DNA from 4 places in the Micromonospora sp. NPDC049081 genome. Region 2 is predicted to be linked to each of the others. Evidence: riboswitches for the same ligand, from Rfam matches in the RefSeq annotation. Region 2 holds a riboswitch; each other region holds the start of a gene.
What was found. A riboswitch is a leader RNA that binds a small molecule or an ion and turns the genes downstream of it on or off. The one in region 2 is predicted to bind cyclic di-AMP.
Positions count from the first base shown of each region.

Region 1: it holds a riboswitch for cyclic di-AMP, as region 2 does, so the genes downstream of both, AB0B63_RS10500 (NlpC/P60 family protein) here and AB0B63_RS24575 (C39 family peptidase) in region 2, are expected to answer to the same signal.
Region 3: it holds a riboswitch for cyclic di-AMP, as region 2 does, so the genes downstream of both, AB0B63_RS30215 (hypothetical protein) here and AB0B63_RS24575 (C39 family peptidase) in region 2, are expected to answer to the same signal.
Region 4: it holds a riboswitch for cyclic di-AMP, as region 2 does, so the genes downstream of both, AB0B63_RS31540 (hypothetical protein) here and AB0B63_RS24575 (C39 family peptidase) in region 2, are expected to answer to the same signal.

Region 1 is NZ_JBEZEK010000005.1:97,343-104,705, forward strand. Features, by position in the region: gene AB0B63_RS10495 (NlpC/P60 family protein) at 1-892, shown strand, start outside; cyclic di-AMP (ydaO/yuaA leader) riboswitch at 1,049-1,185, shown strand; gene AB0B63_RS10500 (NlpC/P60 family protein) at 1,198-2,238, shown strand; gene dcd (dCTP deaminase) at 2,536-3,114, opposite strand; gene AB0B63_RS10510 (pyridoxamine 5'-phosphate oxidase family protein) at 3,306-3,860, shown strand; gene AB0B63_RS10515 (zinc metalloprotease) at 3,930-4,964, opposite strand; tRNA gene AB0B63_RS10520 (tRNA-Gly) at 5,199-5,272, shown strand; gene AB0B63_RS10525 (e9imm peptide) at 6,118-6,381, shown strand; gene AB0B63_RS10530 (LLM class flavin-dependent oxidoreductase) at 6,442-7,329, shown strand.
Region 2 is NZ_JBEZEK010000020.1:78,948-86,310, reverse strand. Features, by position in the region: gene AB0B63_RS24595 (polysaccharide pyruvyl transferase family protein) at 1-913, opposite strand, end outside; gene AB0B63_RS24590 (acyltransferase) at 1,100-2,410, shown strand; gene AB0B63_RS24585 (hypothetical protein) at 2,547-3,044, shown strand; gene AB0B63_RS24580 (hypothetical protein) at 3,171-3,932, shown strand; cyclic di-AMP (ydaO/yuaA leader) riboswitch at 4,335-4,479, shown strand; gene AB0B63_RS24575 (C39 family peptidase) at 4,752-5,615, shown strand; gene AB0B63_RS24570 (CDP-glycerol glycerophosphotransferase family protein) at 5,879-7,363, opposite strand, start outside.
Region 3 is NZ_JBEZEK010000035.1:45,279-52,641, reverse strand. Features, by position in the region: gene AB0B63_RS30220 (SRPBCC family protein) at 1-424, shown strand, start outside; gene AB0B63_RS30215 (hypothetical protein) at 532-1,593, opposite strand; cyclic di-AMP (ydaO/yuaA leader) riboswitch at 1,597-1,728, opposite strand; gene AB0B63_RS30210 (cation diffusion facilitator family transporter) at 2,063-2,977, opposite strand; gene AB0B63_RS30205 (AAA family ATPase) at 3,199-5,316, opposite strand; partial or broken gene AB0B63_RS30200 (alpha/beta hydrolase) at 5,649-6,539, opposite strand; gene AB0B63_RS30195 (carbonic anhydrase) at 6,685-7,353, shown strand.
Region 4 is NZ_JBEZEK010000043.1:330-7,692, reverse strand. Features, by position in the region: gene AB0B63_RS31565 (hypothetical protein) at 1-406, opposite strand, end outside; gene AB0B63_RS31560 (hypothetical protein) at 559-933, opposite strand; gene AB0B63_RS31555 (lipocalin family protein) at 1,174-1,776, shown strand; gene AB0B63_RS31550 (helix-turn-helix domain-containing protein) at 2,057-2,407, opposite strand; gene AB0B63_RS31545 (carbonic anhydrase) at 2,620-3,354, shown strand; gene AB0B63_RS31540 (hypothetical protein) at 3,482-4,507, opposite strand; cyclic di-AMP (ydaO/yuaA leader) riboswitch at 4,511-4,642, opposite strand; gene AB0B63_RS31535 (YibE/F family protein) at 4,809-6,152, opposite strand; gene AB0B63_RS31530 (hypothetical protein) at 6,374-6,922, shown strand; partial or broken gene AB0B63_RS31525 (DUF305 domain-containing protein) at 6,985-7,363, shown strand, end outside.

The DNA.
Region 1 (7,363 bases), on a different contig from region 2:
CGGGATGCTCGCTGTGCCGGCCCACGCCGCGCCGTCGCCCGAGGAGATCGAGGCGGCTCTCGACAAGCAGTGGGAGCAGCTCGAACCCACCATCGAGAACTACAACAAGGTCCGGGCGCAGCTGAAGGTCAACCGCAAGAAGTCGGCCGACCTGCAGAAGAAGATCGAGCCGTTGGCCCTGCAGAGCGAACTGGCCCTCGGCCGGGTGGGTGACCTCGCCTCCCGCTACTACAAGTCCGGGCCGTCGCAGGAGTTGAGCGCGCTGCTCACCACCAGTCGGCCGGGCACCCTCGCCGCGCAGCTGACCATTCTGGACCGACTCGCCGCCGAGCAGCGGCGGGAGGTCGAGGCGGTGCTCGTGGTGCGTCGCAAGTACGACGCCGAGAAGCAGAAGCTCGACACCCTGATCGCCGCCGAGGTGCAGCAGGAGAAGGACCTCGCGGCCAAGAAGACCAAGATCAACGCCGAGATCAAGCGGCTCCAGGCGGCCATGCCGAAGACCACCGTCAAGGTGAACGGCTGCCCCACGATCAACGGGGTGCTCAGCTCCGCCGCCCGGACCGCGATCGCCACCGCCTGCGCGCAGGTCGGTGACCCGTACGTCTGGGGCGCCACCGGGCCGAACTCGTTCGACTGCTCCGGGCTCACCCAGTTCGCCTACAAGGCGGCCGGCATCTCGCTGACCCACTTCACCGGTGCCCAGTGGAACGAGGGCAAGGCCATCCCACGCTCCGAGGCCCGCCCCGGCGACCTGGTGTTCTTCTTCAGCGACCTGCACCACGTCGGCCTCTATCTGGGCAACGACATGATGGTGCACGCACCCCGGACCGGTAAGCCGGTCCAGGTGACCAGCATCAACTACATGCCGGTGGCCGGCTTCCGCCGACCCTGACCAGCGCAGACGCCAACCCCCGGCCCGCTGGGCCGGGGGTTGGCCCGTCTTCCGGTCACGGACTGTGCCGGCCCGGCGGGTTGCGGATCGATAACGACCATCTCTACTCTGGTCAATCGTCGGTCGGCACCAGGTCCGCCCCACCCGGGGTGGCGTCGGCCGGCACCGCCGAGTCGCCTCCGGGCGAGCCGGGGACCCAGGTACGCCGGGGTGAATCCGCAACCACTGCGGTAGGGCGCTCCCTTCCCGCCCGAACCCGTCAGCTAACCCGGTAGGCGGTCGAGGAAGAAGGAGCCCGGAGCCCGGTGGCACACGATGCCCCGCGCCCACCGTCACGCCGGTCGACCCAGGTCGCCCGCGAGACGACGGTGCCGCGCCCACGTTGGTCCCGCTTCACCACCACCCTCGCCACCCTGGCCGCCGTCGCGGTCGCCCTGACCGGTGGCGCCACGGCAGCCCACGCCGACCCCTCGGTCGCCGAGATCGAACGACAGATCGACCAGGACTGGAACAAGCTCGAACCGATCATCGAGCAGCACAACGCCACCCGCACCGACCTGGCCGCCAAGCGCCGGCAGGCCGACGAACTGGGCAAGCGGATCGCCCCGCTGCAACGGCGGGTGGACCAGGCGATGAACCAGGTCAGCGGCCTCGCCGTCCAGGCGTACAAGGGCGAGAACATGTCCACCGTCAATGCGCTGCTCGGCAGCCACAGCCCCAGCCAGGTGGTCGAGCAGCTGGGGTTGCTGGACCGGTTCGCCAGCCGCCAGCAGCGCGAGGTGCGGACCGTCGCGGCACTGCGCGACGAACTCGCCGCGACCAAGGCGCCGTTGGACGAGATGGTCGCCCAGCTGACCCGTACCGAGGCCCAGTTGGCGGCGAAGAAGAAGCAGATCAACACCGAGATCGACAAGTTGCAGAAGCTGCGGCTGAAGGTCTACGGCAACGGCGGCGGGGGATCACTGCGCCCGGCACCCTGCCCGGCCGGCTACCCCGGCGGCCCGTCCGGCACGGCCGTCAAGTTCGCCTGCGCCCAGATCGGCAAGCTGTACGTGTGGGGCGCGGCCGGCCCCAACAACTACGACTGCTCCGGGCTGACCATGGCCGCCTGGGCGAAGGCCGGGGTGTCGCTGCCGCACAACGCCCGGCAGCAGCGCCAGGTCACCGACCGGGTCAGCCGGGCCGACCTGCGCCCCGGCGACCTGGTCTTCTACTACGCCGACCTGCACCACGTCGGGATGTACGTCGGGGACGGCTGGGTCGTACACGCCTCCCAGGCCGGCAAGCCGATCACGATGAAGCGGGTCGACGACGGGCCGGTCAACAGCTACGGCCGACCCGGCTGAGCCACGCGTCCGGGCCCCCCGGATCCGGGGGGCCCGGACGCGGTGTGCCGCACTCCGGTACGACCGTGCTCCAGCGGTGGCCCGTCCCCCGGGATGCGGCCCGCACCGCCAGGCTGTGGTCCACGCCCTTGGGGTGCGGCCGGGCTGGTGGGTTGTGGCCGGTGCCGCCGAGGTGTGGTCCGCATCCTCGGGTGCGGCTGCGCCGGTGGGGTGCGGCCCGCGTCCGTGGGTTGCGGCCCGCGTCCTCGGGGTGCGGCCCGCGCCGGTGGGTTGCGGCCCGGCCCGGTGGGGTGTCGGTCAGCGGGTGGGCCAGATGCGCCAGTTCTGCCAGGAGCGGCTCTGCGTCGGCCCGCGCTGGCCCTGGTAACGCGACCCGTACACCTCCGAGCCGTAGGGGTGCTCGGCCGGCGAGGAGAGCCGGAAGATGCAGAGCTGGCCGATCTTCATGCCCGGCCACAGGGTGATCGGCAGGTTCGCCACGTTCGACAGCTCCAGCGTGACGTGGCCGGAGAAGCCCGGATCGATGAAGCCGGCGGTCGAGTGGGTGAGCAGGCCCAGCCGGCCCAGGCTCGACTTGCCCTCCAACCGGCCGGCGAGCTGGTCGCCGAGCGAGATGACCTCGAGCGTGGAGGCGAGCACGAACTCGCCCGGGTGCAGCACGAACGGTTCGCCCGCCGGCACCTCGACCATCGACGTCAGATCGTCCTGCTGCACGGCCGGGTCGATGTGGGTGTAGAGGTGGTTGTTGAAGACCCGGAACAGCTTGTCGAGGCGCACGTCGATGCTGGACGGCTGCACCAGACTCGGCTCGAACGGCTCCAGCGCCAGCGTGCCGGCCTTGATCTCGGAGACCAGGTCCCGGTCGGAGAGCAGCATCGGGCCACCCTATCGAGCACGCCAGTCCGCCCTGCCCACCGGGCCGTCCCGCCGGCCTCGTCGGCGCGTCGGCCGCCCCGACCCACCGGGCCGCCCGCGGTCGTCCTCGGCGGTGGCTGCGGGGCGGATGCCGGGCCCTTCCACCTGCGTGTCGGACTGATTTTCGAACGCCTGTTCGATAGGATGACGGCATGGCATCCTGGTCCGCATTCGCCGCCGACGAGCCCCGACTCGCCGACGGGATCCGCCTTCTCCTCCAGCAGTACGGGCCGGGTTTCGGCTACCTGGCCACCGTCCGCGCCGACGGTGGTCCCCGGGTGCACCCGGTCTGCCCGCTGGTCACCGACGGCGGGCTCTTCTGCTTCGTCGTCGACTCACCCAAGCGACGCGACCTCGAACGTGACGGCCGCTACGCGCTCCACTCGTTCCCGTCGGAGGAGAGCGACGACGAGGCGTATCTCGCCGGTCGGGCCGAGCCGGTGGCCGATCCGGCCCGGGTGGCGCTGGTGGCTGCGATCGGTCGGGCCGCTCCCCAGGTCGACTGGCGGCTCTTCGAGTTCAGCGTGGACGTCGCCATGCTGACCCGGCGTGACCACGGCGGCCAGTTGCGCCCCGACGGCGGGCGTCCCGCCGTGCAGGTCTGGCTGGACCCGACAGCGGGTCGGCCGGGTGTCGCCGACCTGCCCGATCAGCGGCCGGCCCGGCGTGGTCGGCACGGGTTCGACACCCGGCGTACCGCCGCCTGACCCGGAAGACGACGGTGCCGGCCCCGTCCGGGAAGGACGGAGCCGGCACCGGTGCCTGCGGTGTGTCGGTCAGGCCGACGCGCGGTAGGCGGTCCACGCGTTCACCATGCGGCTCGCCTGACCAGCGGTGAACTGGTACATGCACGAGTCGTAGGTGTAGTCCATGAAGTTGGTGATCGGGTCCTTGCCGGACGCGGTGCAGGTGTCCCGACCGGTCGGGCACTCGAAGGCCGGCTCACGCTCGGCCGGGGTGTCCGAGACGCCGTCGCCCGAGCCCGAGCAACCACCCTGGAAGGTGTGGTAGAGGTTCAGCCAGTGGCCGACCTCGTGGGTGCCGGTGTCACCCAGGTTGTAGTTGGTGGCGGCGCCACCCGGCAGCGACTCGCCGAGCACCACGACGCCGTCCATCACGTCCAGGGTGCGCTTGGGGAAGGTCGCCCAGCCGAGCAGGTCGTCACTCAGCTCACCCAGGTAGAAGTTGAGGGTGTTCTTGCCGCCGGTACGCAGCTGGGTCTTCATCGCCCGCTCGGCCGAGGAACCCTGCACGATCGGGTACCACGACGCGTTGGTGACCCGGTTGATCTTCTGGAGCTGGAAGGTGAAGCCGGTGGCCGCGCCGCCGGTCGCACCGCTGTACGCCTGGTTGAGCACGGTGATCTGCGAGTTGATCAGCGAGTCGGGGATGTTGCCCCCGGCCCGGGTGCTGTCCCGCTGGATCACGTGGACGACGACCGGGACGGTGATCGGGGCCAGCGCCACCGTCGTGCCCTCGCTCGAACCGGTGCGGATGCTGGACTTCGACCGCAGGGCGCTGTTGCGCAGGGCGGCAGCGAAGTCCGCCTCCCGCTCCTTGACCTGCGTGGCGGTCAGCTGGTTCGGGTCGTGCCGCTTGTGCGCGGCCTTGCTGCCGCCGCGAACGCGCGCGTCGGAGTGGACGTCCTCGTGGACGTCGGCCGGCTCCGCGCAGGGGGCGTTATCGGGGGCTGCGGAGTACGCGGAAGCCGCAGGCACGACGCCCACCGCAGCGGTGCTCAGCAGCAGCGCGAAGGTCGTCGATGCGACACCGGCGGCACGCCGGGTCAGCAGGTTGGGACGTAGTCCCATGGGCCCACCTCTTTCTGGCGGCGCGACAGGGGGTATGTCGCGCCGAGGTCGTGAACGTGGGGGTGACGTTACAACTGATCGACACGTTTGAGAACGTCCCTAAGCTGCTTCTGTGAAACATCTGACCGTTTTATTTCAGCAGCTGGTAGTTGGTCCGTGACGGGTGGTGGTCGACGGCGCGCGGGGGTGCCAGGGTGCGCGGGCATGGTCACCTCAGGTACAGTGGTGCCGCTTGCGGGTGTAGTTCAATGGCAGAACATCAGCTTCCCAAGCTGACAGTGCGGGTTCGATTCCCGTCACCCGCTCCACCACGAAGGCCCTGACCAGGATGCGAATCCGAGTCAGGGCCTTCGATGTTCAGTGGCCAACCAAGGCGCACCGCGCCGATAGCGGGAGCATCAGCGGGCAGTACAGCACGACGCTGCTCACCTGGCTCGAAAGCCAGCTGAGCACCGGCGCGGCCGACAGCGGGGTTGTCGCGGTAACAAGTCATGACCTTGGGCTGGGGTAGCGGCTCCAGGTGCCGCCCGCGTTGGTGACTTGGCGGTTGCGACGAGACATACAACCCCGGTCCCCACCGGTCCCGACAAGAGATCCACGTGCAGGACGAACGCGCGGAAGCCCTTTCGCTGGCCGACGATCCGTTCTGGCGTGATTGACACGTTGAGAACACCTCCGTGAAGTGACGTCGCCCAGGCGGCGACCCGGCGACCTGAAGCCCTCTGGATCGGCATGGCGAGGGCAGCGGATACACGTGCGCGTCCTTTAGACCTGATGACGTGAACGATTCACACCGACGGCCGAAGCGGTGTCGACGTCAGCACACTCCGCCGCCCGCCGCCCGCCGCCCGCCGCCCGCCGCCCGCCGCCCGCCGCCCGCCGCCCGCCGCCCGCCGCCCGCCGCCCCGCCCGCCGCCCGCCGCCCCGCCTGCCGCCCCGCCGGTCGCCTGCCGTCCATCACACCCTCCTGCACACCTGTCACGCCCCACTCACCGCCTGATTCGTTGACGACATCAGCTCGAAAGGACGCGCCAGGACCACCTGACCCGCGCGCTCCCGGGTCGACCTGGATGACAGCCAGGGCGGCAAACCTCGACACCTCCCCGTCGAGGATCATGTGGGGTGCCATCGACCCTGCTCCGAGGAGGTCGCCGTGCCGGCGAAGCTGACCCGGGACGAGGCCGTCGCCCTCGTCGAGCGGATCATGCGGCTCGACTATGCCGACGACGGCGAGCTGAACGACTGGCTGGGCAGACTCGCACGCGACCTCGTCTGTCCGGACGTCTCCGATCTGATCTTCACGACCACCCCGGAGCTGACGGCCACCGAGATCGTCGACCGCGCGCTGGCCTACCGGCCGATCGCGCTGCAGGCGACCCCGTGGTCGGAGACCGAGGAGCAGACCCGGCCTGACTGACCCACGTGGGCGCGGGCACCCGGCACGGGAACGGCGGGGGCGGCGTCGGGACGTACCCTGGTGATCATGCGGATTGGCATCGTGATCCTTCCCGACCAGCGGTGGCCGGAGGCGCGTCGGCGCTGGCAGCAGGTGGACGCGTGGGGCTTCGACCACGCCTGGACGTACGACCACCTGGGTTGGCGGGATCTGGTCGACGGCCCGTGGTTCGACTCGATGTCGACGCTGACCGCCGCTGCCACGGTGACCGAACGGATCCTGCTCGGCGCCCTGGTCGCCTCGCCCAACTTCCGGCATCCGGCGGCGTTCGCCCGGCAGGTCACCACCCTCGACGACATCTGCGGCGGGCGGCTGCTGCTGGGTCTCGGCGCGGGTGGGATCGGCTTCGACTCGGCGGTGCTGGGCGGGGAGACGCTGCCGCCCCGGCCGCGGGTGGACCGGTTCGGCGAGTTCACCGAGCTGCTGGACCTGATCCTGCGGGAGGACGGCACCACCTGGCGGGGTGACTGGTTCTCCGCCGTGGACGCCCGCAACAACCCCGGCTGCGTGCAGCAACCCCGGGTGCCGTTCGTGGTGGCCGCCAACGGGCCCCGGTCGATGCGGTTGGTCGCCCGGTTCGGTCAGGGCTGGGTCACCACCGGCACCGGCGAGGAGGACCTGACGGCCTGGTGGGACGGGGTGGCGACGCTGTGCGCCCGGATGGACCGTACCCTCGACGAGGCCGGCCGCGAACCGGCCAGTCTGCCCCGGTACCTCTCCCTGGACTCGGCACCGGTCTTCTCGCTGAGCAGCGCGGACTTTTTCGCCGAGCAGGTCGCGCGGGCGGCGGCGCTCGGCTTCACCGACGTGATCACGCACTGGCCCCGGGCCAGCAGCTGGTACGCGGGGGACGAGGCGGTGCTGGCGGACGTCGCCACCCGCCTGCTGCCGGAGCTGCGCACGCCCTGACCGGTCGCCGCACGCCCTGACCGGTCGCCGCAGC
Region 2 (7,363 bases):
TGCGCGAGTCGTGCGCGAACAGGTAGCCGGGGGTGCCGGCGACCAGCGCGGTGATGGTGCCGTGGATGCGGGTGCCGAAGGCGAAGTCGAAACCGGCGAGGTAGTCCATCCAGGTCCACGGGTCGAGGAACATCCGCACCTTGTCCTGCGTGAACAGCGGGTGCGAGGTGTGCACCGGGATGGCGCTGGTCTTGCCCCGGTCCTCGGGGGCGTCGCCGTAGAGCAGGGTGCCCAGCGTCTTGAGGTCCTGCGGGAGGTAGCGCAGGTTGGGGTAGCGGGCCTGGTGCGAGGTGATGATCTTCGCCATCGACTTGACGTACGGGGAGACGGTCAGCGCCACCCGGGCGTCGGGCGTCAGGGCCGGCGCGGACTTCTCCACCCGGAACCGGTCGCCGTGCAGGAACATCGACGGGCAGCCGATCACGTCGACGGCGGAGAAGCCCAGCGTGTTCAGGTACCGCGCGGTGATCTCCCCGCGTACACCGATGCTCGGCCCCCGCTCCAGCGCCGCCCGGACGAACCGGCTGACCACGTCGTCGATCGGACGCAGGTACTCCCGGTCGCCGGTGACGTCGGTCTGCACGCCGACCCCGAACACCACCACCGGGATCCGCAGCCGCTCGACCAGCTTCGTCATCAGCTCGATGCGGTGGGCGTAGCTGCGCCGGAACGCGTTGGCCAGCGGGATGACGTACACGTCGTACTGCTCGTTGATCCGGTCGGCGTCGCGCAGGTCGACCTTGAACTCGGTCGATGTGATCCGCGCGGTGGAGGTGCGCAGCAACTTGTGCGCGGCGTGACTGAAGACCAGGTTGCCGTTGTTCTCCCCGATCCAGTTCCCCTCGTACGCCTCCTCCGGGCCGCGTACGTCGAACGGGTCCTTCTTGGCCCGCATCAGGATCCGCTGGTGCACACTCTGCTCCGTTCCTCGTTAGCCGGGCGTGCCTGCGACGGGCCGCGCCGGTCCGCCCCATGGGCGCGCGCCGACACCGACGGGTCCCGCGATGTTAGGGCAGTGGAGGGATTTCGTACACCTTCCGCACATCCGCACCACCCCGGCGCGTCCCCCGCGGTGGGGTGTGCCGGTAGGGTGCCCCGGGTGACCAGCGTGCCCACCCCCGCGTCCCCGGCGCTGAACCGGCTGCCGTCGCTGACCGGGCTGCGGTGGATCGCCGCCATGCTGGTGTTCGGCTACCACGTCGGCACCATGCGGATCGTCACCCAGCCCGACGCCAAGGCGGTGGTCGACTGGCTGTTCACCCTGGGCCTGTCCGGGGTGCAGTTCTTCTTCATCCTCAGTGGCTTCGTGCTGGTCTGGTCGACCCGAGACGGTGACCGGCGGCGGGACTTCTGGCGTCGCCGGCTCGCCAAGATCTATCCCAACCACGTGCTGACCTGGGCGGCGGCACTGCTGGTGATGTGGTGGTTCGCCGACCCGGTGGTGCCGCGCGCCGCCCTGGAGAACCTCTTCCTCGTCCAGGCGTGGGACCCCACCCCCGGCTACTTCTACAGCATCAACAACGTGAGCTGGTCGCTGTCCTGCGAGCTGTTCTTCTACCTCTGCCTGCCGCTGGTGCTGCCGGCGATCCGGCGGGCCCACTCCGGCGTGCTCTGGGCCGTGGTGGTGGCGGTGCCGCTGGTCATCGTGGCGCTCTGGCCCGGTCAGCAACTGCTCCCCGAGGGCAGCAACTGGTGGTTCACCCAGGTCTTCCCGCTGGTCCGCTCCACCGAGTTCTGGCTGGGCGTCGCCGCCGCCGAACTGCTGCGTCGGGGCCACTGGCGGGGGCCCGGCCTGCCGCTGGCCAGCCTGCTGTTCGTGGTCGTCTGGGTGGCGGCGCACTGGATCCCGGCCGAGATGTGGGCGGCGCTGCTGTCGGTGGCGTACATCCTGGTCATCCCGGCGGCGGCCCGCGCGGACGTGCAGGGCCGCTGGTCGCCGTGGCGGCACCGCACCCTCATCTGGCTCGGTGAGGTGTCGTTCGCCTTCTACCTGGTGCACGTGCTGGTGATGATGACGGTGCTGCGGCTCACCGGGCACTGGGGTGTGGGGCTGCCCGGCTGGTCGGGGCCACTGGCCGTGCTCGGTTTCCTGGTGCTGAACCTGGCGTTGGCCGCCGCCCTGCACCGCTTCGTGGAGACGCCGATGATGCGCCGGCTCGCTCCCCGCCGCCGTACCCCACCCGTGCCGGCCGCCCCCGACGCCGCTGTTCGCGGTGGTGCTGCTCCTGACGTCGTCGTTCGCGGTGGTGCGCCGGCCGGTGTCGCCGCCGGTGGGGTTCGGCCGGGCGACGCGGCCGCCGGTGACGCGGCCGGCAGCGGCGGTGTCACCGTGCCGGGGCCGAGGGCTGCCGGCGGCGGTCGTCGTGCCGGACTCCCCGTCGAGTACGTCGGACCGCGCGACCCGCACTGACCACCCCGCACCGGACCCCGGGCCGAGCTGGGCGGCGACCGGGTGCAGCACCGCCCCGGACCAGGTCCACGGTGGTGGGCGCGGCGACACGCCCGGCGGTGCTGCGGGTCGGTCACCACGGCGGTAACGTGGACATATGCTCCCGGCCGCACCCACCAGTCCGCTGTGGTGGGTCGCCCGCTGGTGGTCCCGGCTGCTGACCGGCCTGGCCGTCGCGATCGCGTTCGCCGTCGCCGGCCCGGCGCTGCCCGGCCCGGCGCTGCCCGGCCCGGCGGCGTTCGGCCCGGGGCCGGCGGCAGCCGCCCTGCCGGTCGACGCGTCGCTGTCCTTGCACGCGGCCGGAGCCCCGGCCGCCCCGACCGGCATCCGCAGCGGTGGGCAGGAGGCCGACCCGGCCGCCGTCGCCGCAGATCGGGCCGCCGCCGTCGTGCTCGCCGTGCCGACGGCAGACCGGGCCGCCGTCGTGCTCGCCGTGCCGACGGCAGACCGGGCCGCCGTCGTGCTCGCCGTGCCGACGGCAGACCGGGTCGAGGCCATCGTGTCGGCCGGCGTCGCGCGGAGCGCCCCGCCCCCGGCGCTGCCGGCCGGTCGAACACCCGTCGCCACCGCCCCCCGGGCACCCCCGGCAGGCTGAGCGCCCACGCGGGGGCCGACCCACCCGCGACCGCCTCCGCCACGCACCACACCCGCACCGTCCGGCCGGATGTTCCCGCCGCCGGTACGGCCTCCTCTTCCGCATCCCGCCTGCGAGGTGTCGACCGTGAACACCGTGCTCTCCCAGTTCCTGATCGAGGTCCCGACCGCCACCGTGATCTGGTCCGCGCTGCTCGTCCTGGCGCTGACCGGGATCACCATCCTGGTGGCCCGGCCCGAGCGGGACCAACCGGCCGCCGCAACCACTGCCGCCGCGCCGGCATCCGACGCCCCACCCCCCGTCGCCGACCTGCGTCGCTACGCGGAGGAGGTGGCCGTCGCCGCCTCCGGAGCCGCCCGGAGGGCCCGCCACCACCGCGTGGCCTGGCTGGCGGCCCACGACGCCCTGGAACGGGCCTGGCAGGCGTACGACGAGGCGGACACGCTGGCCCGCCGGTTCACCGGTGCCCGGGCGCTGCCCAGCCCGCGTACTCCCCGCACCCCCGCCGAGTACGCCGGTCGGGAGCGGTGGCTGCACCAGGAGGCCGTGGCGGCGCACTGGCGGGGAGAGTTGTCGGTGGAGCGGCTGCGGGACGTCTTCGCGCACCGCGACGGTTGGGACCCGCGTCGGCACCCGGTCGAGCACGAGGTGATGCTGGCCCGCGCGGTCCGCGAGGACCGCCGTACGGCGTACCGGGCTGCGGTCGGGCGGGAACGGGCGGCGTGGCGGAACGCCGAACTGGCCGCCGAGGCGGCCCGGTCGCTGGCTGCCGAGGCACACGCGGCGGCGCAACGGTGGCGGCCGTCCCGGGTCCCACTGCCCCGTCCGGCGACGTCCGCCACCCGCCCGGCCCCCGCCACCCGCTGGCATCCGGCCCGGGTCGGCTGACCCGGGCCGTCAGGTCGGCCGGCCGCTGGTCGGCGAAGCCAGACGGTCGGCGGATCAGCGGGTCGGCTGGTCGGCGAAGCCGGACCGGTCAGCGGGTCAGCGGGACTGAATTGTTATCTGCGGGTTGTGGGTGCCGTCACTGCGGGTGGAAACCGGACACCTGGTCACAGTCGGTCACATCGACTGCGACGATCATCGGCGGTCGGTGCCCCGCCGTCCGGGTTTTCGCCTGGACGGGCCCGGGCGCTCCGACCGTCCCACGCGTGGCGGGTCAGTGCCCGAGTGCCCCGAAACTGACTCGTCCAGCCCATGTTTGTGCAGCTCAACGGGCTTGGCGAGGGGGGAAACCGGCCAGTAGTGTCGCTGCGGTCCGGTGCGGTTTCCGATCGCAAGAGGCGACGCCGTGCCGACCCGCTCAATCGTGCCAGTCACGAACCGGGGACCCACACGCACCACCTGGGGTGAATCTCCGGGCCACGGCCCGGGGTAGGGCGATCTTCCCGCCCGAATCCGTCAGCTAACCCGGTCGGCGGCAAAGGAAGGAGTTCCCTCCTCGTGCAGCATGACCCCACCCCCTCGGTAGTTCCTCCACCTCGGTGCCGGGGCACCGCCGGACCGTCGCGCCCGACGCGCTGACCCGGCTCTCCGCCCCGCCGCCCGGCCCCTGCCGGGCGAGCCGCCGATCCGCCCGGCCCCCCGTCGGGCGGTCCCTGCCGAACGAGCGGCGCAACACCCGATCCGCGCGTGGCGTGTCCGCCGCGTGCCGATGGGGTGTGCCCGCCGCCTCGCCCCGTGGAGGAACACCCTGTGAAGCACCACATGAAACGACAGCTCCGCCTACTGGGCACCCGACGCCCGTACCGGATGGTCGTCGGCTCGGCGGCGGTCCTCGCCCTGGCCGCCGGTGGCACCGCCCTGGCCGCCGGGGTCGACGACGCCCCGACCGACCAGCAGCGCGCCACCGCCGTGGCCGAGACCGCCCCCCGCCTCGACGACGTCGCCAGCCGCGCCCAGGCCCGGGTCGCCGTCCCCGCCCCGACCAGCCCGTCGGCCACCCCGTTGGCCACCCCCTCGGCCAGCCCGTCGGCGAGCGACGCCCCGTCGCCGCGCGTCACCCGGGCGAAGGCCAGGGCCACCGCCGACCCGGACCTGACCCGCAAGGCGGCCCCGAAGCCGCCGTCGTCGAAGGTCCTGCGTTACGACTACCAGGCCCAGACCACCTACTACTACTGCGGCCCGGCGGCGGTCCGCAACGCGCTCAGCGCGGCCGGCATCGAGCGCGGCCAGGACGACCTCGCCGCCCAGTTGGGCACCACCGAGATGGGCACCAACTCGGCCGAGGACACCACCCGGGTGCTCAACGCCGTGGTCAAGGGTGACCCGTACCGGACCAGGATGTTCGCCGGCACGCCGAGCGACGCGCAGATCGACCGGCTGCGGGCCGACGTGGTCGCGGCGGTCGCCGACAAGCGGGCCGTGGTCGCGAACGTGGCCGGGGACGCCACCGACCTCGACGGCGGCTGGCACTCCTTCCCCGGCGGCCACTACATCGCCGCCGTGGGCTACCGGGACAACGGTCGTACCGTGCGGATCGCCGACTCGGCCGACCCGTCGCTGCCGGCCTACTGGGTCAGCGTGACCACCCTGGCGAACTGGATCGCCACCCGGGGCTACTCCGCCTGACCGCGCCACCCCACCCGCCCCGGCCGCCCTACCACGGGTGGCCGGGGCGGTTCGCTGTCCCAGGGTCGACCCGACCGGCCGGAGCAAGATCGTGCTCGAACATGGTTGTAGTGGCCTCCTGCGACGAGGAGGCCACTACAACCTGGATCGAGCACGATCTTGCCGACGGAGGCGGGTGCGGGGGCGTGTCCGGGACGGGTGCGAGCGCGAGCGGGTGCGGGCGGAGGCGGGTGCGGGCGGAGGCGGGCGGGTGCGGGTGCGGGTCAGGCGTGGGGGGAGAGGGGGGCGGCGGGGGTACGGGGGGTCGGCGGGGTCCAGCCCGGTTCCAGCTCGCGGCGGGCCGCGGCCAGGAAACCCTCGGCGTACGCGTCGGCGGGGAAGTCGCCCAGGTAACGGCGGCGGGTCTGCCAGCGGGCCGCCGCCAACGGGTCGGTGTCCAGCAGCCCGGTCAGCACCTCGTCGAGGTTGGCCATGTCCCGGCGCAGCACGTAACCGGAGCGGGCCAGCGGGAACCGGTCCAGGAACTCGTCGCCGTCGACGCCGAGGTCGGTCACCGCGTACGGCTTGCCGGAGTAGAGGTAGTCGGAGATGACCCCGGAGACGTCGGAGACCAGCGCGTCGGAGCGGTTGACGCACTCGGTCAGGCTCAGCTCGCGGCTGGCCGCCGCCCCCCACAGGTGCTGCCGGCCGGTACGGGTCCGGTCGGCGGCGAGCAGCTCGGTGAGCCGGGCCAACTGCCGGGCCGAGGCCGGATTCTGCCCGGTGTACGGGTGGGCGCGCAGGATCACCGTGGCCCCCCGGTCGAGCAGCCGGCGCAGCAGCGGCTCGGCCACCGGCAGCGAGCAGTAGTTGGCGTCGGCGTGGTGGCCGGTCCAGGTGGGGGTGTAGAGCACGGTCGGGGCGGTCAGCGGGCGGGCCTCCCGGCGTACCTCGATGGCTTCGACCTGCGGGCGGCCGACCACGACGAACTTCTCGGCGGGGATCTCCACGCCGGCCCGCGCGTACCGCTCGATCGCCGCCGGACCGGCCACGAAGATCTTGTCGAAGATGGCCGAGACCGGGTTGGCGCTGGGGGCCTTGTCGCTGTCGCCGTGGTGCAGTTGCACGTGGGTGAGCTGGGTGAACCGGATGCAGTGGCTGTTCTTCGCCCCGTGGTTGACATAGAACGCCACCCGCAGGCTGGGCACCAGCGCCTCGTCCATCGCCTTGAGGGTGGGGCAGTAGACCACCGGGGCGCTCGTCGCGGCGGCGATCGTGGGCAGGAACTCCGGCTCCCGCAGCAGCACCAGGAACGGCCGGCCGAGCCGCTCCAGGTAGGGCAGCCACATGGTGACCTGGTATTCCGAGCCGGGCGGGGCGGAGAAGTAGAGCAGGAACTCCGGCTGGTGGGCGCGCAGCGCCCGGGTCACCGGGCCGCCCCCACCCGACGGCCGGAACCGCCGCCGGGCCAGGTCCAGGCCGACCGCACCGCAGCCGGCCGCGACCACCAGCACGACGACCAGCGCCAGCACGGCGGGCAGGGCGAACGCGGCGGCCACCGCCACCACGGCGAGCAGCCCCAGCAGTACGCCGCCGAGCCGGGCGGCGACCAGCGGGGTCCACGCCCGCACCGGCAGGTTCGCCGCCCGGATCTCCAGGTTGCCGGCATCGCGCAGCGGCCCCATCAGCAGCACCAGGCCCAGCAGCAGCAGCGCGGTGAGCGCCAGCACCGGGTCGAACCCGTCGTCGAGCCGGCGGGCGTAGCCGAC
Region 3 (7,363 bases), on a different contig from region 2:
CGCACAGGCGGACGCGGTGGCGCTGTTGAGCGACCTGTCCCGGCAGGAGGAACTGCATCCCCTGATCGTCCGGGTGCGGCGGTTGCCCGCCCGGCCGGGCGCCCTGGCCAGCTATGCGGTCACCGACCGGCTGGAGTTGGGGCCGCTGCGGTTTCCCGTCACCTATCAGGCGGATGTGCTGCAGGTCGGCGACGACGAGATCGTGACGGTGGCCCGACAGCAGCCGGGCACCACGGTCCGCAACCACACCCGGCTGCGGACGGAGGGTGACCTGCTGCGGATCGACGTGGAGATCACCCTCGCCGCGCCGGCACCGTTGTTCGGGTACGCCTTCCGGCAGGCCCGCTCCGCTCACCTGGGGCTGGCCAGCCGGCTCGGCGCGGTGCTGGACGGCCGGGCCGGCGACCCGTCTGCCGCCGGCTGACCCGGGGCCGACCTGCGGCACCGGGCCCGCCCCTGCCGTCGGGCGGTGTTCCGGTGGGCCGTCGGCGGTGTTCCGGTGGCCCGTCGTGGACGGGCCACCGGGCCAGCTCAGTACATCGACAGGTGCACGTGGTTGGTGTGGTCGCTGGACGGGTCGCCGTTGCCCCCGCTGTACGCCTTCCAACCGCTGCTCGGCAGCCAGATCCGCTTGAACCAGATCACGTAGAGCACGCCGAGCCGGTCGGCGTTACGGATGAAGTAGGCGGCGAGGTTGTTGCCGTACGTCCGGTCGCCGCCGCTGGCCACCCCGCCGAAGCCGTTCTTCTGCGCGGCGAAGTCGCACGCGCGGCCCTTGGGGTGTTCACCGGAACCACTGGGACGGTGGCAGGAGACGTACCGGGTGAAACCGGCCGCCTTGGCCTGCTGGAGGGCGTTGAGGGTACGCGGGGTGATGCAGCCGTTGGCCGGGGTCGGGTCGTTGACGCTGCACGACTCGGACGGCCAGGAACCGTCGGAGTTGCGGGGCGCCCCCTTGGCGTTGCTGCTGGACGTGCCCTCCGAACTGCCGGAGTCGTTGGAGGAGGTGGGGGCCGGCTTGTCGGCGGCGGCCACGGCCAGCGCGCGTTCGGCCTGATCCTTCCGCTTGCCCATGGTGGCGACCTGCTTGCGCTGCTCGGTGATCTCCCGACTGACGGCGGCCCGGGTCCGGGCGGCCTGGTCCCGGGTCTCGATCATCTTGCGCAGTTCCTGGTCCTCCCGGGCCGCGACCGTCTCCAATGCCGACGCGCGGTCCATGAAGCCACCGGGGCTGTTGCTGTTGAGCAGGGCGGACATCGGCCCGAGGCGGCCGGTGCGGTAGGCCGCTCCGGCGATCTCGCCGACCTTGCCGGTCTGCGTGACCAGTTGCGCCTCGATGGTCTTGAGCTGGCCGTCCAACTCCTGCTGACGTCGGGTGGAGCGCTCGAGGGCGGTCTTCGCGTCGAGCCACCCCTTGCTGGCCGCGTCGAGCTGGTCGCGCAGGGCCGGGGTGCCGCCCTCCTCGTCGTCGCCGGGGGCGGCGAGGAGGGTGGTGGGCGCGGCGACGGCCGGGCTGAACGGCGCGGACGACACGCCCAGGGCGAGCGCCGTGACGACTGCGGCCAGTAGTCGCGTGGTGGTGCGTACGTGCATGTGATGTCCTTCCGTCAGCCGCCGACCGGGTTAGCTGACGGGTTCGGGACGGAAGATCCCTACCGCTGACGCGGATGCACCCCAGGAACGTGGTTCCCCGGTTCGCCCTGGTGGGCGATTAGGCGGCGGCCACTGCCGGCGCCGGTGGGCGCCGCCTGGCGGTGGCCGGAGCCGAGCCTACCGGTACGCGTGGGACAGCTGCCTACCTCGTGACTGAGGGTACGAGAGTGAATACTGCCAAAAGGTGCGAACGGTGCAAATTGCCGTTGATCTACAGCGCGATTCCCGGAGAGTGAGCCGGACCACCGGGCACGAGACGGTGGTCGGGTCGCGGGCGGTGGGCTGCCGGGCGGAGGCGCCGGCCGGGTCGCGCAGGCGGTGGCCGGGTCGCGCAGGCGGTGGCCGGGTCGCGCAGCGCCGGACCGCCGGGCACGAGACGGCGGCCCGGTCGCAGGGCGGCGGCCGGGGGTCACCAGTGGGTCGGGCCGCATGCTCCTGGGGTCGCTCGGGGCTCGATCTGGAGAGTGGCGTGCTCGATGTGGAAGTCCTCCCGCAGGGCGCCACGGGCGGCGGCGAGCACGGTGCCGGCCTCGGCGTCGCCGGCCAGGGTGAGGTGGGCCGAGGCGACGTCCATGCCGGAGGTGAGCGTCCAGACGTGCAGGTCGTGCACCTCGGCGACGCCGGGCACGGCGGTCAACCGGTCGTGTACGGCGGTCACCGGGAGATGCTCCGGGGCGGCCTGCACCAGGATGCGCACCGCCGCCCGCCCGAGCCGCCAGGTGCGGGGCAGGATGAACACGCCGATCGCCACGGCGACCACCGGGTCGGCCCACCACCAGCCGGTGCCGGCGATCAGCAGCGCCGCCGCGATCACGCCGAGGGAGCCGAGCAGGTCGCCGACCACCTCCAGGTACGCCCCGCGCAGGTTGATGCTCTCCTTGGCCCCCTCGCGCAGCAGGCCGAACGCGACGAGGTTGGCGAGCAGGCCGAGCACCGCCACCACCAGCATCGGGCCGGCCAGCACCTCGGGTGGCTCGCCGAACCGGCGGACCGCCTCGATCAGCACGTAGATCGCCACCCCGCTGAGCAGGACGGCGTTGGCCAGCGCGGCGAGCACCTCCAGCCGGTAGAGGCCGAAGGTGCGCTGCGGGTCCTGCGTGGCCCGCCGGGTGGCGGTGATCGCCGCCAGGGCCATCCCGATGCCGAGGACGTCGGTGAACATGTGGCCGGCGTCGGAGAGCAGGGCCAGTGAGCCGGTGCCGAACGCGGCCACCGCCTCGACCACCATGAACACGGCGAGCAGTCCGAAAGCCGCCCAGAGTCGACCGCGGTGCCGGTGTGCGGCGTTACTGACCGTCGCACTGTGGTCATGACCTGCGCCCACGTCCACACCTTCCGTCGCCGCTGCGGACCCGGTCCAATCTATGCTCACATCGCTATGTATGCAAGTGACGGCCGGGCCTTCGGCCAGGAGCGACAGCAGGGGCCTTCCACCCAGCACGAAGCGGGGTCGCCGACGACCCAGCACGACCAGCGGGGTCGCCGACGACCCGGAAACGTCGGTGGGGCCCTCGACCAGGGGCCGGGCCGATCGGGGCCGGTGGCTCAGCCGGTGGGGTCGATGGTGGTGAGGCGCTGGGTGGCCCGGGACAACGCGACGTAGAGCGTCCGTACCCCCGAGCCCGGATCGGCCCGGATCTCCCCGGGGCAGACCAGCACCACCCCGTCGTACTCCATGCCCTTGGCCTGGAGACTCGTCACCACCTGAAGCCGCGCCCCGCCCCGGTCGCCCAACCAGCCGGCGACCTCGTCGCGGCGCGGCACCGGCGTGATCACGCCGACCGTCCCGGCCACCTCGGCCAGCACCGCGTCCACCGCGTCCACCGTCGCCGGGGCCAACTCCGCCGCCGGCACGTGCAGCGCCACCGGCTCCACCCCGGTGGACCGCACCGCACTCGGCAACTCCAGGTCGGGATAGAGCCGGCGGATCTCCGCCGCCGCCACCGCGAAGATCTCCGCCGAGTTGCGGTAGTTGGTGGAGAGCGTGAACCGGTGCCGCCGCCGCCGGCCCAGCGCCTGGTCCCGGGCCCGGTCCAACTCCTGCTGGTCGCCCGTCCAGGCGGTCTGCGCCGGATCACCCACCACCGTCCAGGAGGCGAGCCGACCACGCCGGCCGACCATCCGCCACTGCATCGGCGAGACGTCCTGCGACTCGTCCACCACCACGTGCGCGTAGTCCCGGTAGTCCTCGGGCCGTTCCCGGGCCGCCGCCCGGGCCGCGCGCTGCCGCTCACCGAACGTGCTCAGCTCCCGCACACCGCCGGCCAGCTGGAACGGGTCCCGGTTCGCCTTCTTCGGCCGCACCGGCCGGCCCAGCAGGGCGTCCAACTCGTCGAGCAGGGCGATGTCGGCCACCGTCAACCCCTCGACGTCCAACGACCGGTACGCCGCGACGAGCAACCCGATCTCCGCCCGGGAGAGGATGCCGGCCGCGTACCGGTGCAGCCGTTCCGGGCGGGCCAGCCAGCCCAGCACGTGCCGCGGATGCAGCCGGGGCCACCACGCCTTGAGGAACTCCCGGAACTCCGGCCGCTCGATGATCTCGTCCTCGAAGGCACGCTGCTCGGGCAGCCCACTGACCGCCGACCGACGGGCCTGCGCGTAGAGCGCGGCGAGCACCCCGTCGAAGCCGACCCGGCGCACCTCGTTACGGCGGGCCCCCCGGTGCAACGCCCGGTCCCGGATGCCGTCCAGCTCACGCCGCTCCAACCGCAGCAGCGTCCCCCGGTAGAGCAGCCGCAGCTCCTGCGGGCCGTCCGGCACCGCGTCCCGGGCCGCCCGCTCCAACACCCGACGCATCCGCAGCGAACCCTTCACCGCCGCCACCTCGGGCCCGTCCGTACGGGTCGCCGACATGCCGGGGAACAGCGACCCCAGCGAGTGCAGGGTGGCGGTCTCCTCACCCAACGACGGCAGCACCGAGGCGATGTACTCCACGAAGACCGCCGACGGGCCCACCACCAGGATGCCGCCGCCGCCGTACCGGCTGCGGTCGGCATAGAGCAGGTACGCCGCCCGGTGCAGGGCCACCGCCGTCTTCCCGGTGCCCGGCCCACCGGAGACGATGGTGACCCCCGAACCGGGGGAGCGGATCGCCTCGTCCTGCTCCCGCTGGATGGTCGCGATGATGTCCCGCATCCCCCGACCGGTCGCCCGGGACAGGGTCGCCAGCAGCGCCCCGTCACCCACCACCGGCATGTCCGGCGGGGCGGCCTCCGGGTCGAGCAGGTCGTCCTCGATCCGGGTGACCTTCTCGTCCGACGAGCTGATCGTGCGCCGCCGCACCACGCCCAGCGGCTCCGCCGGAGTGGCCCGGTAGAAGGCGGCGGCGGCCGGGGCCCGCCAGTCCACCACCAGCGTCTCGGCGTCGTCACCGCGCACCCCGAGCCGTCCGACGTGCAGCACCTGCCGGTCGCGCAGGTCCAGCCGGCCGAAGACCAGCCCCTCGTGCTCGGCGTCCAACAGGTGCCGCCGCTGCGCGGCGTGGAACACCATGGCGTCCCGCTCCACCAGCGCACCGAAGGTACCGACCCCGGCCATCCGGTAGCCGTCCCGCTCGGCGCGGGCCGCCGCGCGACGCAGCTCGGCGAGCCGGGCGTACACCCGGTCGAGATGCCGTTGTTCGGCGGCGATCTCCTGTTCCAGGGTGGTCTGGTCGGTCAACGTACCGGCTCCTGTGCGACGGCGACGCCGGGCACGGGTGCATGCCAGGCGGAATGAGGGTACGGGCACCCGCCCACCCCGCGTCGGGGCGATACCCGTCCGGCGACCTCCACCACCTCCACGGGGCCCCAGGCCGGTGGTCCTTCCCCGTCCCGGACCGACCGGGGAAGTGGGTGGACGTGGCCGGGGGCGGGGGCCGTGTGTCGCCCGGCGGTTCAGCCGGTCGGCCCGGTCCTCGCCGGGACGACGGCGGGCCGGCGAGGACCGGGCGGCGGCGGCGCGGCGGCCGTGACCTGGTCCGCAGGGTCGCGCCCGGCTCGCCGGCCGGCGGTCAACACCCGGTGCAGCACCCCGGCGAGGGCGGCGTTCACCTCGTCCGGGCGTTCCATCATCAGCATGTGCCCGGCACCCGGGCAGACGGTCAGCTCGGTGGCCGGCAGCGCCGCCGCGATCGACTCCGCGCACGGCGGCGGGGTCAACCGGTCCCGGTCACCGACCAGTGCCGCCGCCGGCAGGTGCGCCAACGCGGCCAGGGTGGCCAGCCGGTGCTGGGCACCGATCGAGGCGCGGAAACCACCGATCGAGCGCAGCGACGCGCGGGCCACCGCCGAGGTGACCAGGCGGATGTCGGAGCCGGAGCACCGGTCACCGAAGAGCATCCACCGGATGCTCGGCGCGAGGGCGCGCAGCAGCGGACGAGGTGGCCGCCACGAGCCGCACCGGGCCAGCACCCCCGCCCCGGTGGTCTCGGCGAGCCGGATCAGCCGGGCGATCCGCGGCGACAGACCGTACACCGTGTGGGTGTGCCCCTCGGCGGTGGTGGAGACGAAGACCAGCCCGGCCGTACGGGCGGCGAAGTGGGCCGGATGCCGGTGGGCGTACTCCATCACCGTCATCCCGCCCATCGAGTGCCCGACGAGCAGCACCGGCCCCGCCGGGGCGACCTCGTCCAGCACCGCCGCGAGGTCGTCGCCGAGCTGGGCCAGGGTCGCCGTGCGCAGCGCCATGCAGCTGGACCGGCCGTGCCCCCGGGCGTCGTAGGTGACCACCCGGATCCGGTCGCCGAAGCGGGTGCGCAGGTCGGTGAGCTGCCGGTGCCAGGCCCGACCGTCGAGCGTCCAGCCGTGCAGCAGGACCACGGTCACCTCGGCCCCGACCGGGCCGGTCACCTCGACGTGCAGGCGTACCCCGTCGGGCAGCCGCAACTCCCGTCGCTCCGGCATCGCCACCTCCCAGGCACCCGGGACACATTCACCGGCGTAACCCGGCGGTAACACCGGCTACCCGACATCAGACCACGCCAACCGTGTCGGTGAGAAGATTCCCGACCCGCCCGCACGAGGTCGGCCCGGCGGTCAGTCTGTAGCCATGCCGAGTCCGCCCACCGGGGCCGCCCGGACCCCCGACCGGCCGTCCGCCGACGCCGGGCCGCCCCGGGCCGCGCGCACCCCCCGGGCGGCGCTGGCCGATCTGCTCACCGGCAACCGGCGCTTCGTCAGCGGCCGACCGGTCCACGGGCACGACGTGACCGCCGCCGCAGCCGTGGCCTCCGGCGACCAGCAGCCGTACGCGGTGCTGCTCGGCTGCATCGACTCACGGGTGCCGCTGGAGGCGATCTTCGACCAGACCTTCGGGTCGATCTGCGTGATCCGTACCGGGGGACACGTGCTCGACCGGGCCGTGCGGGGCTCGATCGAGTACGTGGTGGCGCAGCTCGGGGTCACCCTGGTGATGGTGCTGGGGCACGAACGGTGCGGCGCGGTCGCCGCGACGGTGGACAGCGTGCGGACGGGCCGGCGTCCGGACGGTGACCTGGGCTACCTGGTCGAGCGGATCACCCCGGCGGTGACCGAGGCGGGGCCGCACGACCCGGCCGTGCACCCGCTGGCCGTACGCCGGCACGTCCGCCGTACGGTGCGGGCGCTGCGCGCCGACGACATGCTGGCCGGCCCGGTCGCGGCGGGTGGGGTGGACGTCGTCGGCGCCCTGTACGACCTGGACACCGGCGAGGTCACCCTGCTCGACGACGGAGCCTGACCCGGCCGGC
Region 4 (7,363 bases), on a different contig from region 2:
GGTCGGCGTACTCGGCCGGGGTCTGCCCGGTGTGCGGCAGCGGCATGGCCGCGGCGGCGGCGAGCCGACGCAGGTGCGCCTCGGCCGACTCCAGGGCCGTCCAGGCGGACTCGACCTCGTCCTGGGTGGCCAGCCACTCGGCCCGCAGCCGGCTCGCGGTGGTGCCCGCCCGGTCGGCCGCCACGGCGACCTCCTCGGCGTACCGGGTGTGCTCCCGGTGCTGTTCGGTGCGCTCCCGGTCGTCGGGCAGGGCGGCGTCGCGGAACCGGCGGGCCACCGCCAGCCGGAACCGGTCGGGACGGACGACCAGGGCTGCGACGGCGACGGCCGCGACGGCGAGCAGGATCAGCCAGATTCCGGCGGCGGCGGGGACGTCGGGTAGGACGGCGGAGAAGACGGTCTGCATCACCAGCACCTCACGGTGGAACAACGATGTGGACGGACGGGGGCCCGGTCGGGGCGGGAGCTACGGGCGGCGTGTCCTCAACGGACCGGATCCGGCCGGCCCACCTCGGACCTGGGCGCGGTCGGGGACGGGCACCGGGAGTGCCGCGCCGCTCAGTGCCGGGGCGGGCCGCGCCGGCCGGTGGCGTCCCGGGCCGGGTCCGGCGTCGCCACGTCCACCCGGGCGGCGGGCCGGACCGTGGGCTCGTCGGCGGATCCGGCCGGCAGCGGCCGGGTGGGCCCGTGGGCGGTTCGCCCGGCACCGGGACGGGTCTCGGTGGACGCGTCGTCCCCGGCGTAGGCGTCGGCGGGTAGCTCGGCCACCCGCGAGGTCACCACGAGCGGCTGGGCGGCAGCGGCGGCCGGGCCACCGGTGGCGGCGAACAGCCCGCCGAGGCCGACGGTGAGCACCAGGGCGGTGACCGCCAACCGGGCCAGGTCGCGCAGCCTCGACACCCAGACGGGCCGGGTGGAAGCTGGGCGGATCACCCGTCCAACCTATCCCCACCCGGCCGTGCGCGCAGCGTCGGTGACCCGATCGGACCAGTGACCCGGGCCACGGTGTGCCCTGTGGACGGACCGTTCCCAGCAGGGATACGCGCGCTGACCTGCCCCTGGATGCATCGACGGCGATGAGAATGCCGACAGTTTCCGCCCGGTCGGTCCGGGCAATTGGCCGGCGGCGCGACACCCTGCCGCGCCGGGACCGAACAGACCGGAGGAGACACCATGGGAGTACGTCGTCAGGTCGCCGCGGCCGTCGCCGTCGCCACCGCGACGGTGCTGGCCACCGCCGTACCCGCGCAGGCCGCGCCGACCGCCGTCGACACCGGGCCACTCACCCCGGTCGCCGACGTCGACGTCGAGCGGTACGCGGGCGACTGGTACCAGGTCGCCGCCATCCCGGCGATCTTCGAGATCCAGTGCTTCAAGAACGTCAAGGCCCGGTACGACGTCCAGCCCGACGGCACCGTCGGGGTCCGCAACACCTGCCAGACCATCGTCGGCACCACCAGCGCGGTCACCGGTCGGGCCCGCAGCGAGAACCCGCCGGCCGACTCGGCGTTGACCGTGTCGTTCCTCAAGCTCGGCAACCGGTGGCTCTACCTGGGCGGGCCGAACTACGTGGTGATCGGGCTCGACCCCGACTACCGCTGGGCGGTCGTCGGTGACCCGGACCGCAGCACCGGCTTCGTCCTGTCCCGGGAGCCGGCGCTGACCGGGGCACAGACGACGGCGGCGAAGGCGGCGCTCACCGCCAACGGCTACGACCTCTGCGACCTCCGTACCACCCGGCAGGACGGCGGCGCGCGGGCCGGCAGCTTCTGCTGAACCGTCCCCGGGCCGGTTCTGTCGAGGCGTCCCCGGGCCGGTTCTGCTGAGCCGTCCCGGCCTGGGGAGCGGTCCGGGCGCTGCCAGCGCGCCGTGGCCCCGATGAAGCACCGGACTCCCGACGGCCCCCGCCCACGTCCGCCCCGGGGGTGGGCGGGCCGTCGACTCGGCACCGGTCGCCCGGGCTGCCGCCCAGGGCGTCGGTCACCTGGCTGCAGCCCGGGGCGTCGGTCGCCCGGGCTGTCGCCGCCGGGTTCGGTCGGGCAGGTGGGCTGATGCCTCAGGCGTCGGTCGGGTGGGCCGTGGGCCCCGACGTCGAGGTCGGCGTGGTGGGGGTGAAGAGGGCGAGCAGGGCACCGACCTGGCGGTCGGCCTCGGCGGGGTGCCGGAAGTGACCGCTCGGGTCGATCGTGTACTCGTTGCGTCGGCCGACCCGGGTACGCCGCAGGTAGCCACCGGTCTCCAGGTCCGCCACGATGGCCTGGGCGGCCCGCTCGGTCACCCCGACCTCGTCGGCGACGTCCCGCAGCCGGGCGGTGGGGTTGCGGGCGATGGCGAGCAGCACGTGACCGTGGTTGGTGAGGAACGTCCAGTTCCGGGTGCTCCCGGTGCCGCCCGTCGTCGTCGCCATGACGTCATCGTATGGCCCGTACCTGGGAGGCCCGCCGTCGGCCGCCGGGTCGGACCGTGGGCCTCGACCCCTGGTCGACATCGTGGCGACCAAAGCCTGAAACGTGGATCACGAAATCTTGACGTACCTTTCGCTGCGTGTGACCGTGGGAACACGGCCGTCGTCGCCGCCGGCCGGCGTGACCAGGTGCGATTCCGGACCGAGGTGAGGCAATGGCCCCGATCACTCCGACCCAGGCGCTGGCCGAACTACAGGCGGGCAACCGGCGTTTCGTCGCCGGGGAGCCCCACCACCCCAACCAGGGTGCCAGCCACCGGGCCGCCGTCGCCGACGGCCAGCATCCCTTCGCCGTCATCGTCGGCTGCTCCGACTCCCGGCTGGCCGCCGAGATCATTTTTGACCGGGGTCTGGGTGACCTCTTCGTGGTCCGGACCGCCGGGCACACCGCCGGGCCGGAGGTGCTCGGCAGCGTCGAGTACGCGGTGACGATCCTCGGCACCCCGCTGGTGGTGGTCCTCGGGCACGACTCCTGCGGGGCGGTGCAGGCGGCCCGGGAGGCGGCCCGTACCGGCACCCAGCCCCCGGGGCACCTCTACTCGGTGGTCGCCGCCGTCGGGCCGAGCCTGCGTCGCGCCGACCAGCAGGGGGTGCACGACATCGACGGGATCGTCGACATCCACATCGCGCAGACCGTCGAGGTGCTGCTCGGCAACTCCCCGGTGATCGCCGCCGAGGTGGCCGCCGGGCGGTGCGCGGTGGTCGGCATGTCCTACCGCCTCGCCGCCGGTGAGGTCCGCCAGGTCGCCCCGGCCCACGAGGCCGCCGCTCCCGCCACCCGGGCGGCTGCGCCCACCACCGCGGCGGCCGCTGCCGTCGTACCCGGGCCGGCCGTGCCGACGGGTGTCGACGCCGTGCCGACCGGCGAGCCCGCGGCCGTCCCCGGCTGAGGCGTACCACGCACGACGAAGGCCGCCCGGCTCAGCCGGGCGGCCTTCGTGCTGGCCGACTCGATCACCTCACCGGGGCGGTGCGGTGCCCGGGCCCCGGACACCGCACCGCCAGGGTCATGGCCGGCTACATCAATGACACGTGGACGTGGTCGGTGTGGTTGGAGGGCCCGGAGTACGAACTCCAGCCGTTGGCCGGGAACCAGATCTGCCGGTTCCAGATCACGTAGTAGATGCCCAACCGGTCCGAGTTGCGGATCAGGAACGCGGCGAGGTTGTTGCCGTACATCCGGGTGTCGTTGTTGTGCCACGGGCTGAAGCCGCTCTTCTGCAACGACCAGTCGCACGCCTTGCCCTTGGGGTGCTCCCACGGCCCGCCGGGGCGGTAGCAGCCGACGAACCGGTTGAAGCCGGCCCGCTTGACCTCCTTGTACATGTGCAGCGTGCGCGGGGTGATGCAGCCGGACGTGGTGGGGTCGTTCTCGCTGCACGACTCGCCGCGCCAGTCGCCGTCGGCCGTCTGACCGGGGGCGATCCGGGCGACCGGCGAGGTGGCGTCGACCAGGCCACCGGTGAAGCCCCGACCACCGACCAGAGCGAGCGCCTTGTCGGCCTCGGTCTTCTTCTTGGCCATCAGGTTGGTCTGCTTCTGCTGCTCACGGACCTCGGTGTCGACGGCGAGCTTGGCCTGCTCGGCACGCTTCTTGACCTTGTTGACCTCGGCCAGCTTGCCGGCGTTGACCATGTTCAGCTCGTCCAGGGCGGCGGCCCGCCGGACGAAGGTGTCCGGGGCGTTGCTCTCCAGCAGCGCCGCGACCGCGCCGACCCGACCCGTCCGGTACGACTGGGCGGCGATCTCGTTGACCTGCGGAGCCAACGCCGCCAGCTCCTGCTCCGCCTTCTCCACCTCGATGGCGTACTCGAGCTGGCGCTTCTTGGACTTCTCCAGCCGGTTCTTCGCCGCCGAATACTCCCGGTTCGTCGCCTCGATGACGTCGGTGAGCAGCTTCGGCTCCTCGTCCTCCTCGTGCCCCGAGGGGGTGGGCGCGTTGGGTGCTGCCGCCGCGGGGGCGGCGGCGGGCCCGGCGACCAGCGCCAGGGCGGCGAGCACGGCCACCACCGGAGTCCACCAGTGGCGTAGGGGTGCCGTCACAGTTGTCCCTTCCGTCGACCGCCGACCGGGTTAGCTGACGGGTTCGGGACGGAAGTGGCCCCTACCGCTGGCGCGGATTCACCCCAGGTGCTCGGTTCCCCGGCTCGCCGTACGGCGATTGGGCGGTGGCACCGCTGGCTCCGGTGGGCGCCTTCGGCGGTGACCGGCAGCGAGGTTACCCGAGAGTCGTACCGGGGATCTACGGTCACAACCCGGCAAAATGCGTATTTTCCCGATAGCGAGGGGTAATCAGTGACGCGACCGACAGCCGCGACCTCACCTCCGGTCACACAGCGCAGTGTCACCATGCGGTGTCCGTGCTCCTTTCCGGGTCTGGCCACCGTGCGGGGGCCGGGGTGGACGGTTCGCCGTGCCGGGGGCCGCTCAGCGCCGCCAGCGCCTCGGCACGGTCGGGGGCGGGGCGTGGGGTGGGCGTCGGTCCGGTCGCGTCGGCGTCGGCGGGACCACGCCCGGCGGTGACGACGAGCGCGGCCAATCCGGTGGTCAGCGGCACCGCCGCCACCAGCCCCAGGGTCGCCACCGCGCTGCGGACGATCTCCTGGGCCAGGAACTCGCTGGTCAGGATCTGGCTCACCGGCCGGCTGTCGGCGGTGAGCAGGAGCAGCAACGGCAACGAGGCCCCCGCGTACGCCAGCACGATCGTGTTGACCGTGGACGCGATGTGCGCCCGCCCGACCCGGGTCGCCGCCCGGTAGAGCTGCAACCGGGACAGCCCCGGATTGGCGTGCGCCAGCTCGGTGACGGTGGCCGACTGGGTGACCGTGACGTCGTCCAGGACACCCAGCGAACCGATGATGATCCCGGCCAGCAGCAGTCCGTGCAGGTCCACGTCGCGCTGGTACATCGACAGCGTGGTGGCCTCCTCGCTGCCGTACCCGGTCAGGTGGGTGGCGGCGGTGGCCAGCGTGCCCAGGACGCCGGTCAGCACCAGGCTGCCCAGCGTGCCGAGCACCGCCACCGAGGTCTGTGCGGTGACCCCGTGGGTGAGGTACAGCACCACGAACATGATCAGCGCGGCGCCGGTGACCGCGATCGGCAGCGGTGCGCCCCCGGCGGAGATGCCCGGCACCACGAAGGTCAACAGGATGGCGAAGCTCGCCCCGAGGCCGGCCAGGGCGGCCAGCCCGCGCAGCCGGCCGAACGCGACGATCGCCGCCGCGAACAGGGCGACCAGCCAGAGCAGCGGCATGCCCCGCTGGTGCTCGGCGATGTGGTAGCTGCTCACCGACGGGTCGGTGGGGTCGGCCAACGCGACCAGCACCACCTCGTCGCCGACCGTCACCGTCGGTGCCCCCGGCCCGGACGGGACCGGCGTCTCGACCTGCTCACCACTGTCCGGGCCCTGCCCGACGGTGACCGTCACCGTCCCGCACGGCCCGTCGGCCGCCCCCGACGGGCCGTCGGGGGTCTGCGGGACGGGCGGGCACGGCTCGGTCACCACCCGGGTCACCGTGCCGTGGTAGCGGGGCACCTGCTCGCCCTGGTCGATCTTCGGGGTCTCCCCCGGCCAGAGCAGCAGCGTGGCGATCACCGTGACGACGATGAGCGGCACCACCGTCATGACGAGGATCCGCCGCACCCGGGGTGGGGTGGACGGAGCGGGACGGGTGTGGTCGGCGCCCATGTGTGCGAGTACTCCCAACGATCCGGGACGGGATACGTGTCAGCCGGCCAGCCGGTTCATCCACGGGCGGCGGGTCGTCGGACGATGGTAGCCAGCACCAGGTCGGGCCGCGCGGTTCACGTGCTGGTGGCAGGCCCCGCCACCGCTGCGGCCGGTACGCCCGTGTCGGGTGGCCGACCCGTCCGGGCCCGCCGGCCGTCCGGGACGGCTAGCGTGGAACCGTGCGGCGGGCGGGAACGACGACGGCCGGGCGGTGGCTGCGGCTGCTGCTGCTCGTCGGCACCCTGCTGGGGCTGTCCGCGATGCACACCCTCGGCCACGACGCGCACCCGGCCGCCGGTCATCCCGCCGACGGTCGGCCGGTCGGCCACTCCACGGTCGGCCACTCCACCTCGGCGGACCGGACCTCCGTCGGGCACGACACCCCGGTCGAGCGCCCCCACCGGACGTCCGTCGTGTCGCCGGTCATGGACCGGGGGGACCTGACCGGTCCGGTACGGCTCACGATGGTGACGGCCCGTCCCCTCGGGTGCGGGGCCGGATGTGTGGTGGTGCTGCCCGACGAGCCGACCGGCTCACCGGCCACCGGGTGGAGCGTCTGCCTGGCGGTGCTCGGGGCGCTCACCGTGATGCTGCTGGTGCTGCTCTTCGCGGTGCGTACCAGGCCGGCCGGGGTGGCCCGTCCGCCGTCGCGGCCCCGGGAGCCGCGCGCCCCGCCACCGCGCCCGCTCGGGCTCCGGTTCGCCACGGTGTCGGTACTGCGCAGATAGGACACCCGGGCGCGGCTCCGCCGTGTCCGCCGTCCGTCTCCGTCGTACCGAAAGGTCTGCCCGTGTCCACTCGTACCCTTGCCCGTCGCGCCGCCCTGGCCGGCGTCGCTCTCACCACCGCGTCCGCCCTGACCGCCTGCGGCGGGGGCCACTCCACCGACGGCGGCCACGGCCGTCCGGCCGCGGGCACCGCCCCGGCCGCCTCCGTGTCCGCCGGGGTCGCCCCGGCGGACGTGATGTTCGCCCAGATGATGATTCCGCACCACCAGCAGGCGGTACGCATGTCGGAGCTGGCCGGGAACCGGGCCGCCGATCCGGAGGTCACCCGGCTGGCCGAACAGATCCGTGCCGCCCAGGCCCCGGAGATCGCCACCATGACCGGGTGGCTGACCGCCTGGGGCCGGCCCGTCCCGTCCGGCGGCCCGGCCGACGGTCACCTGC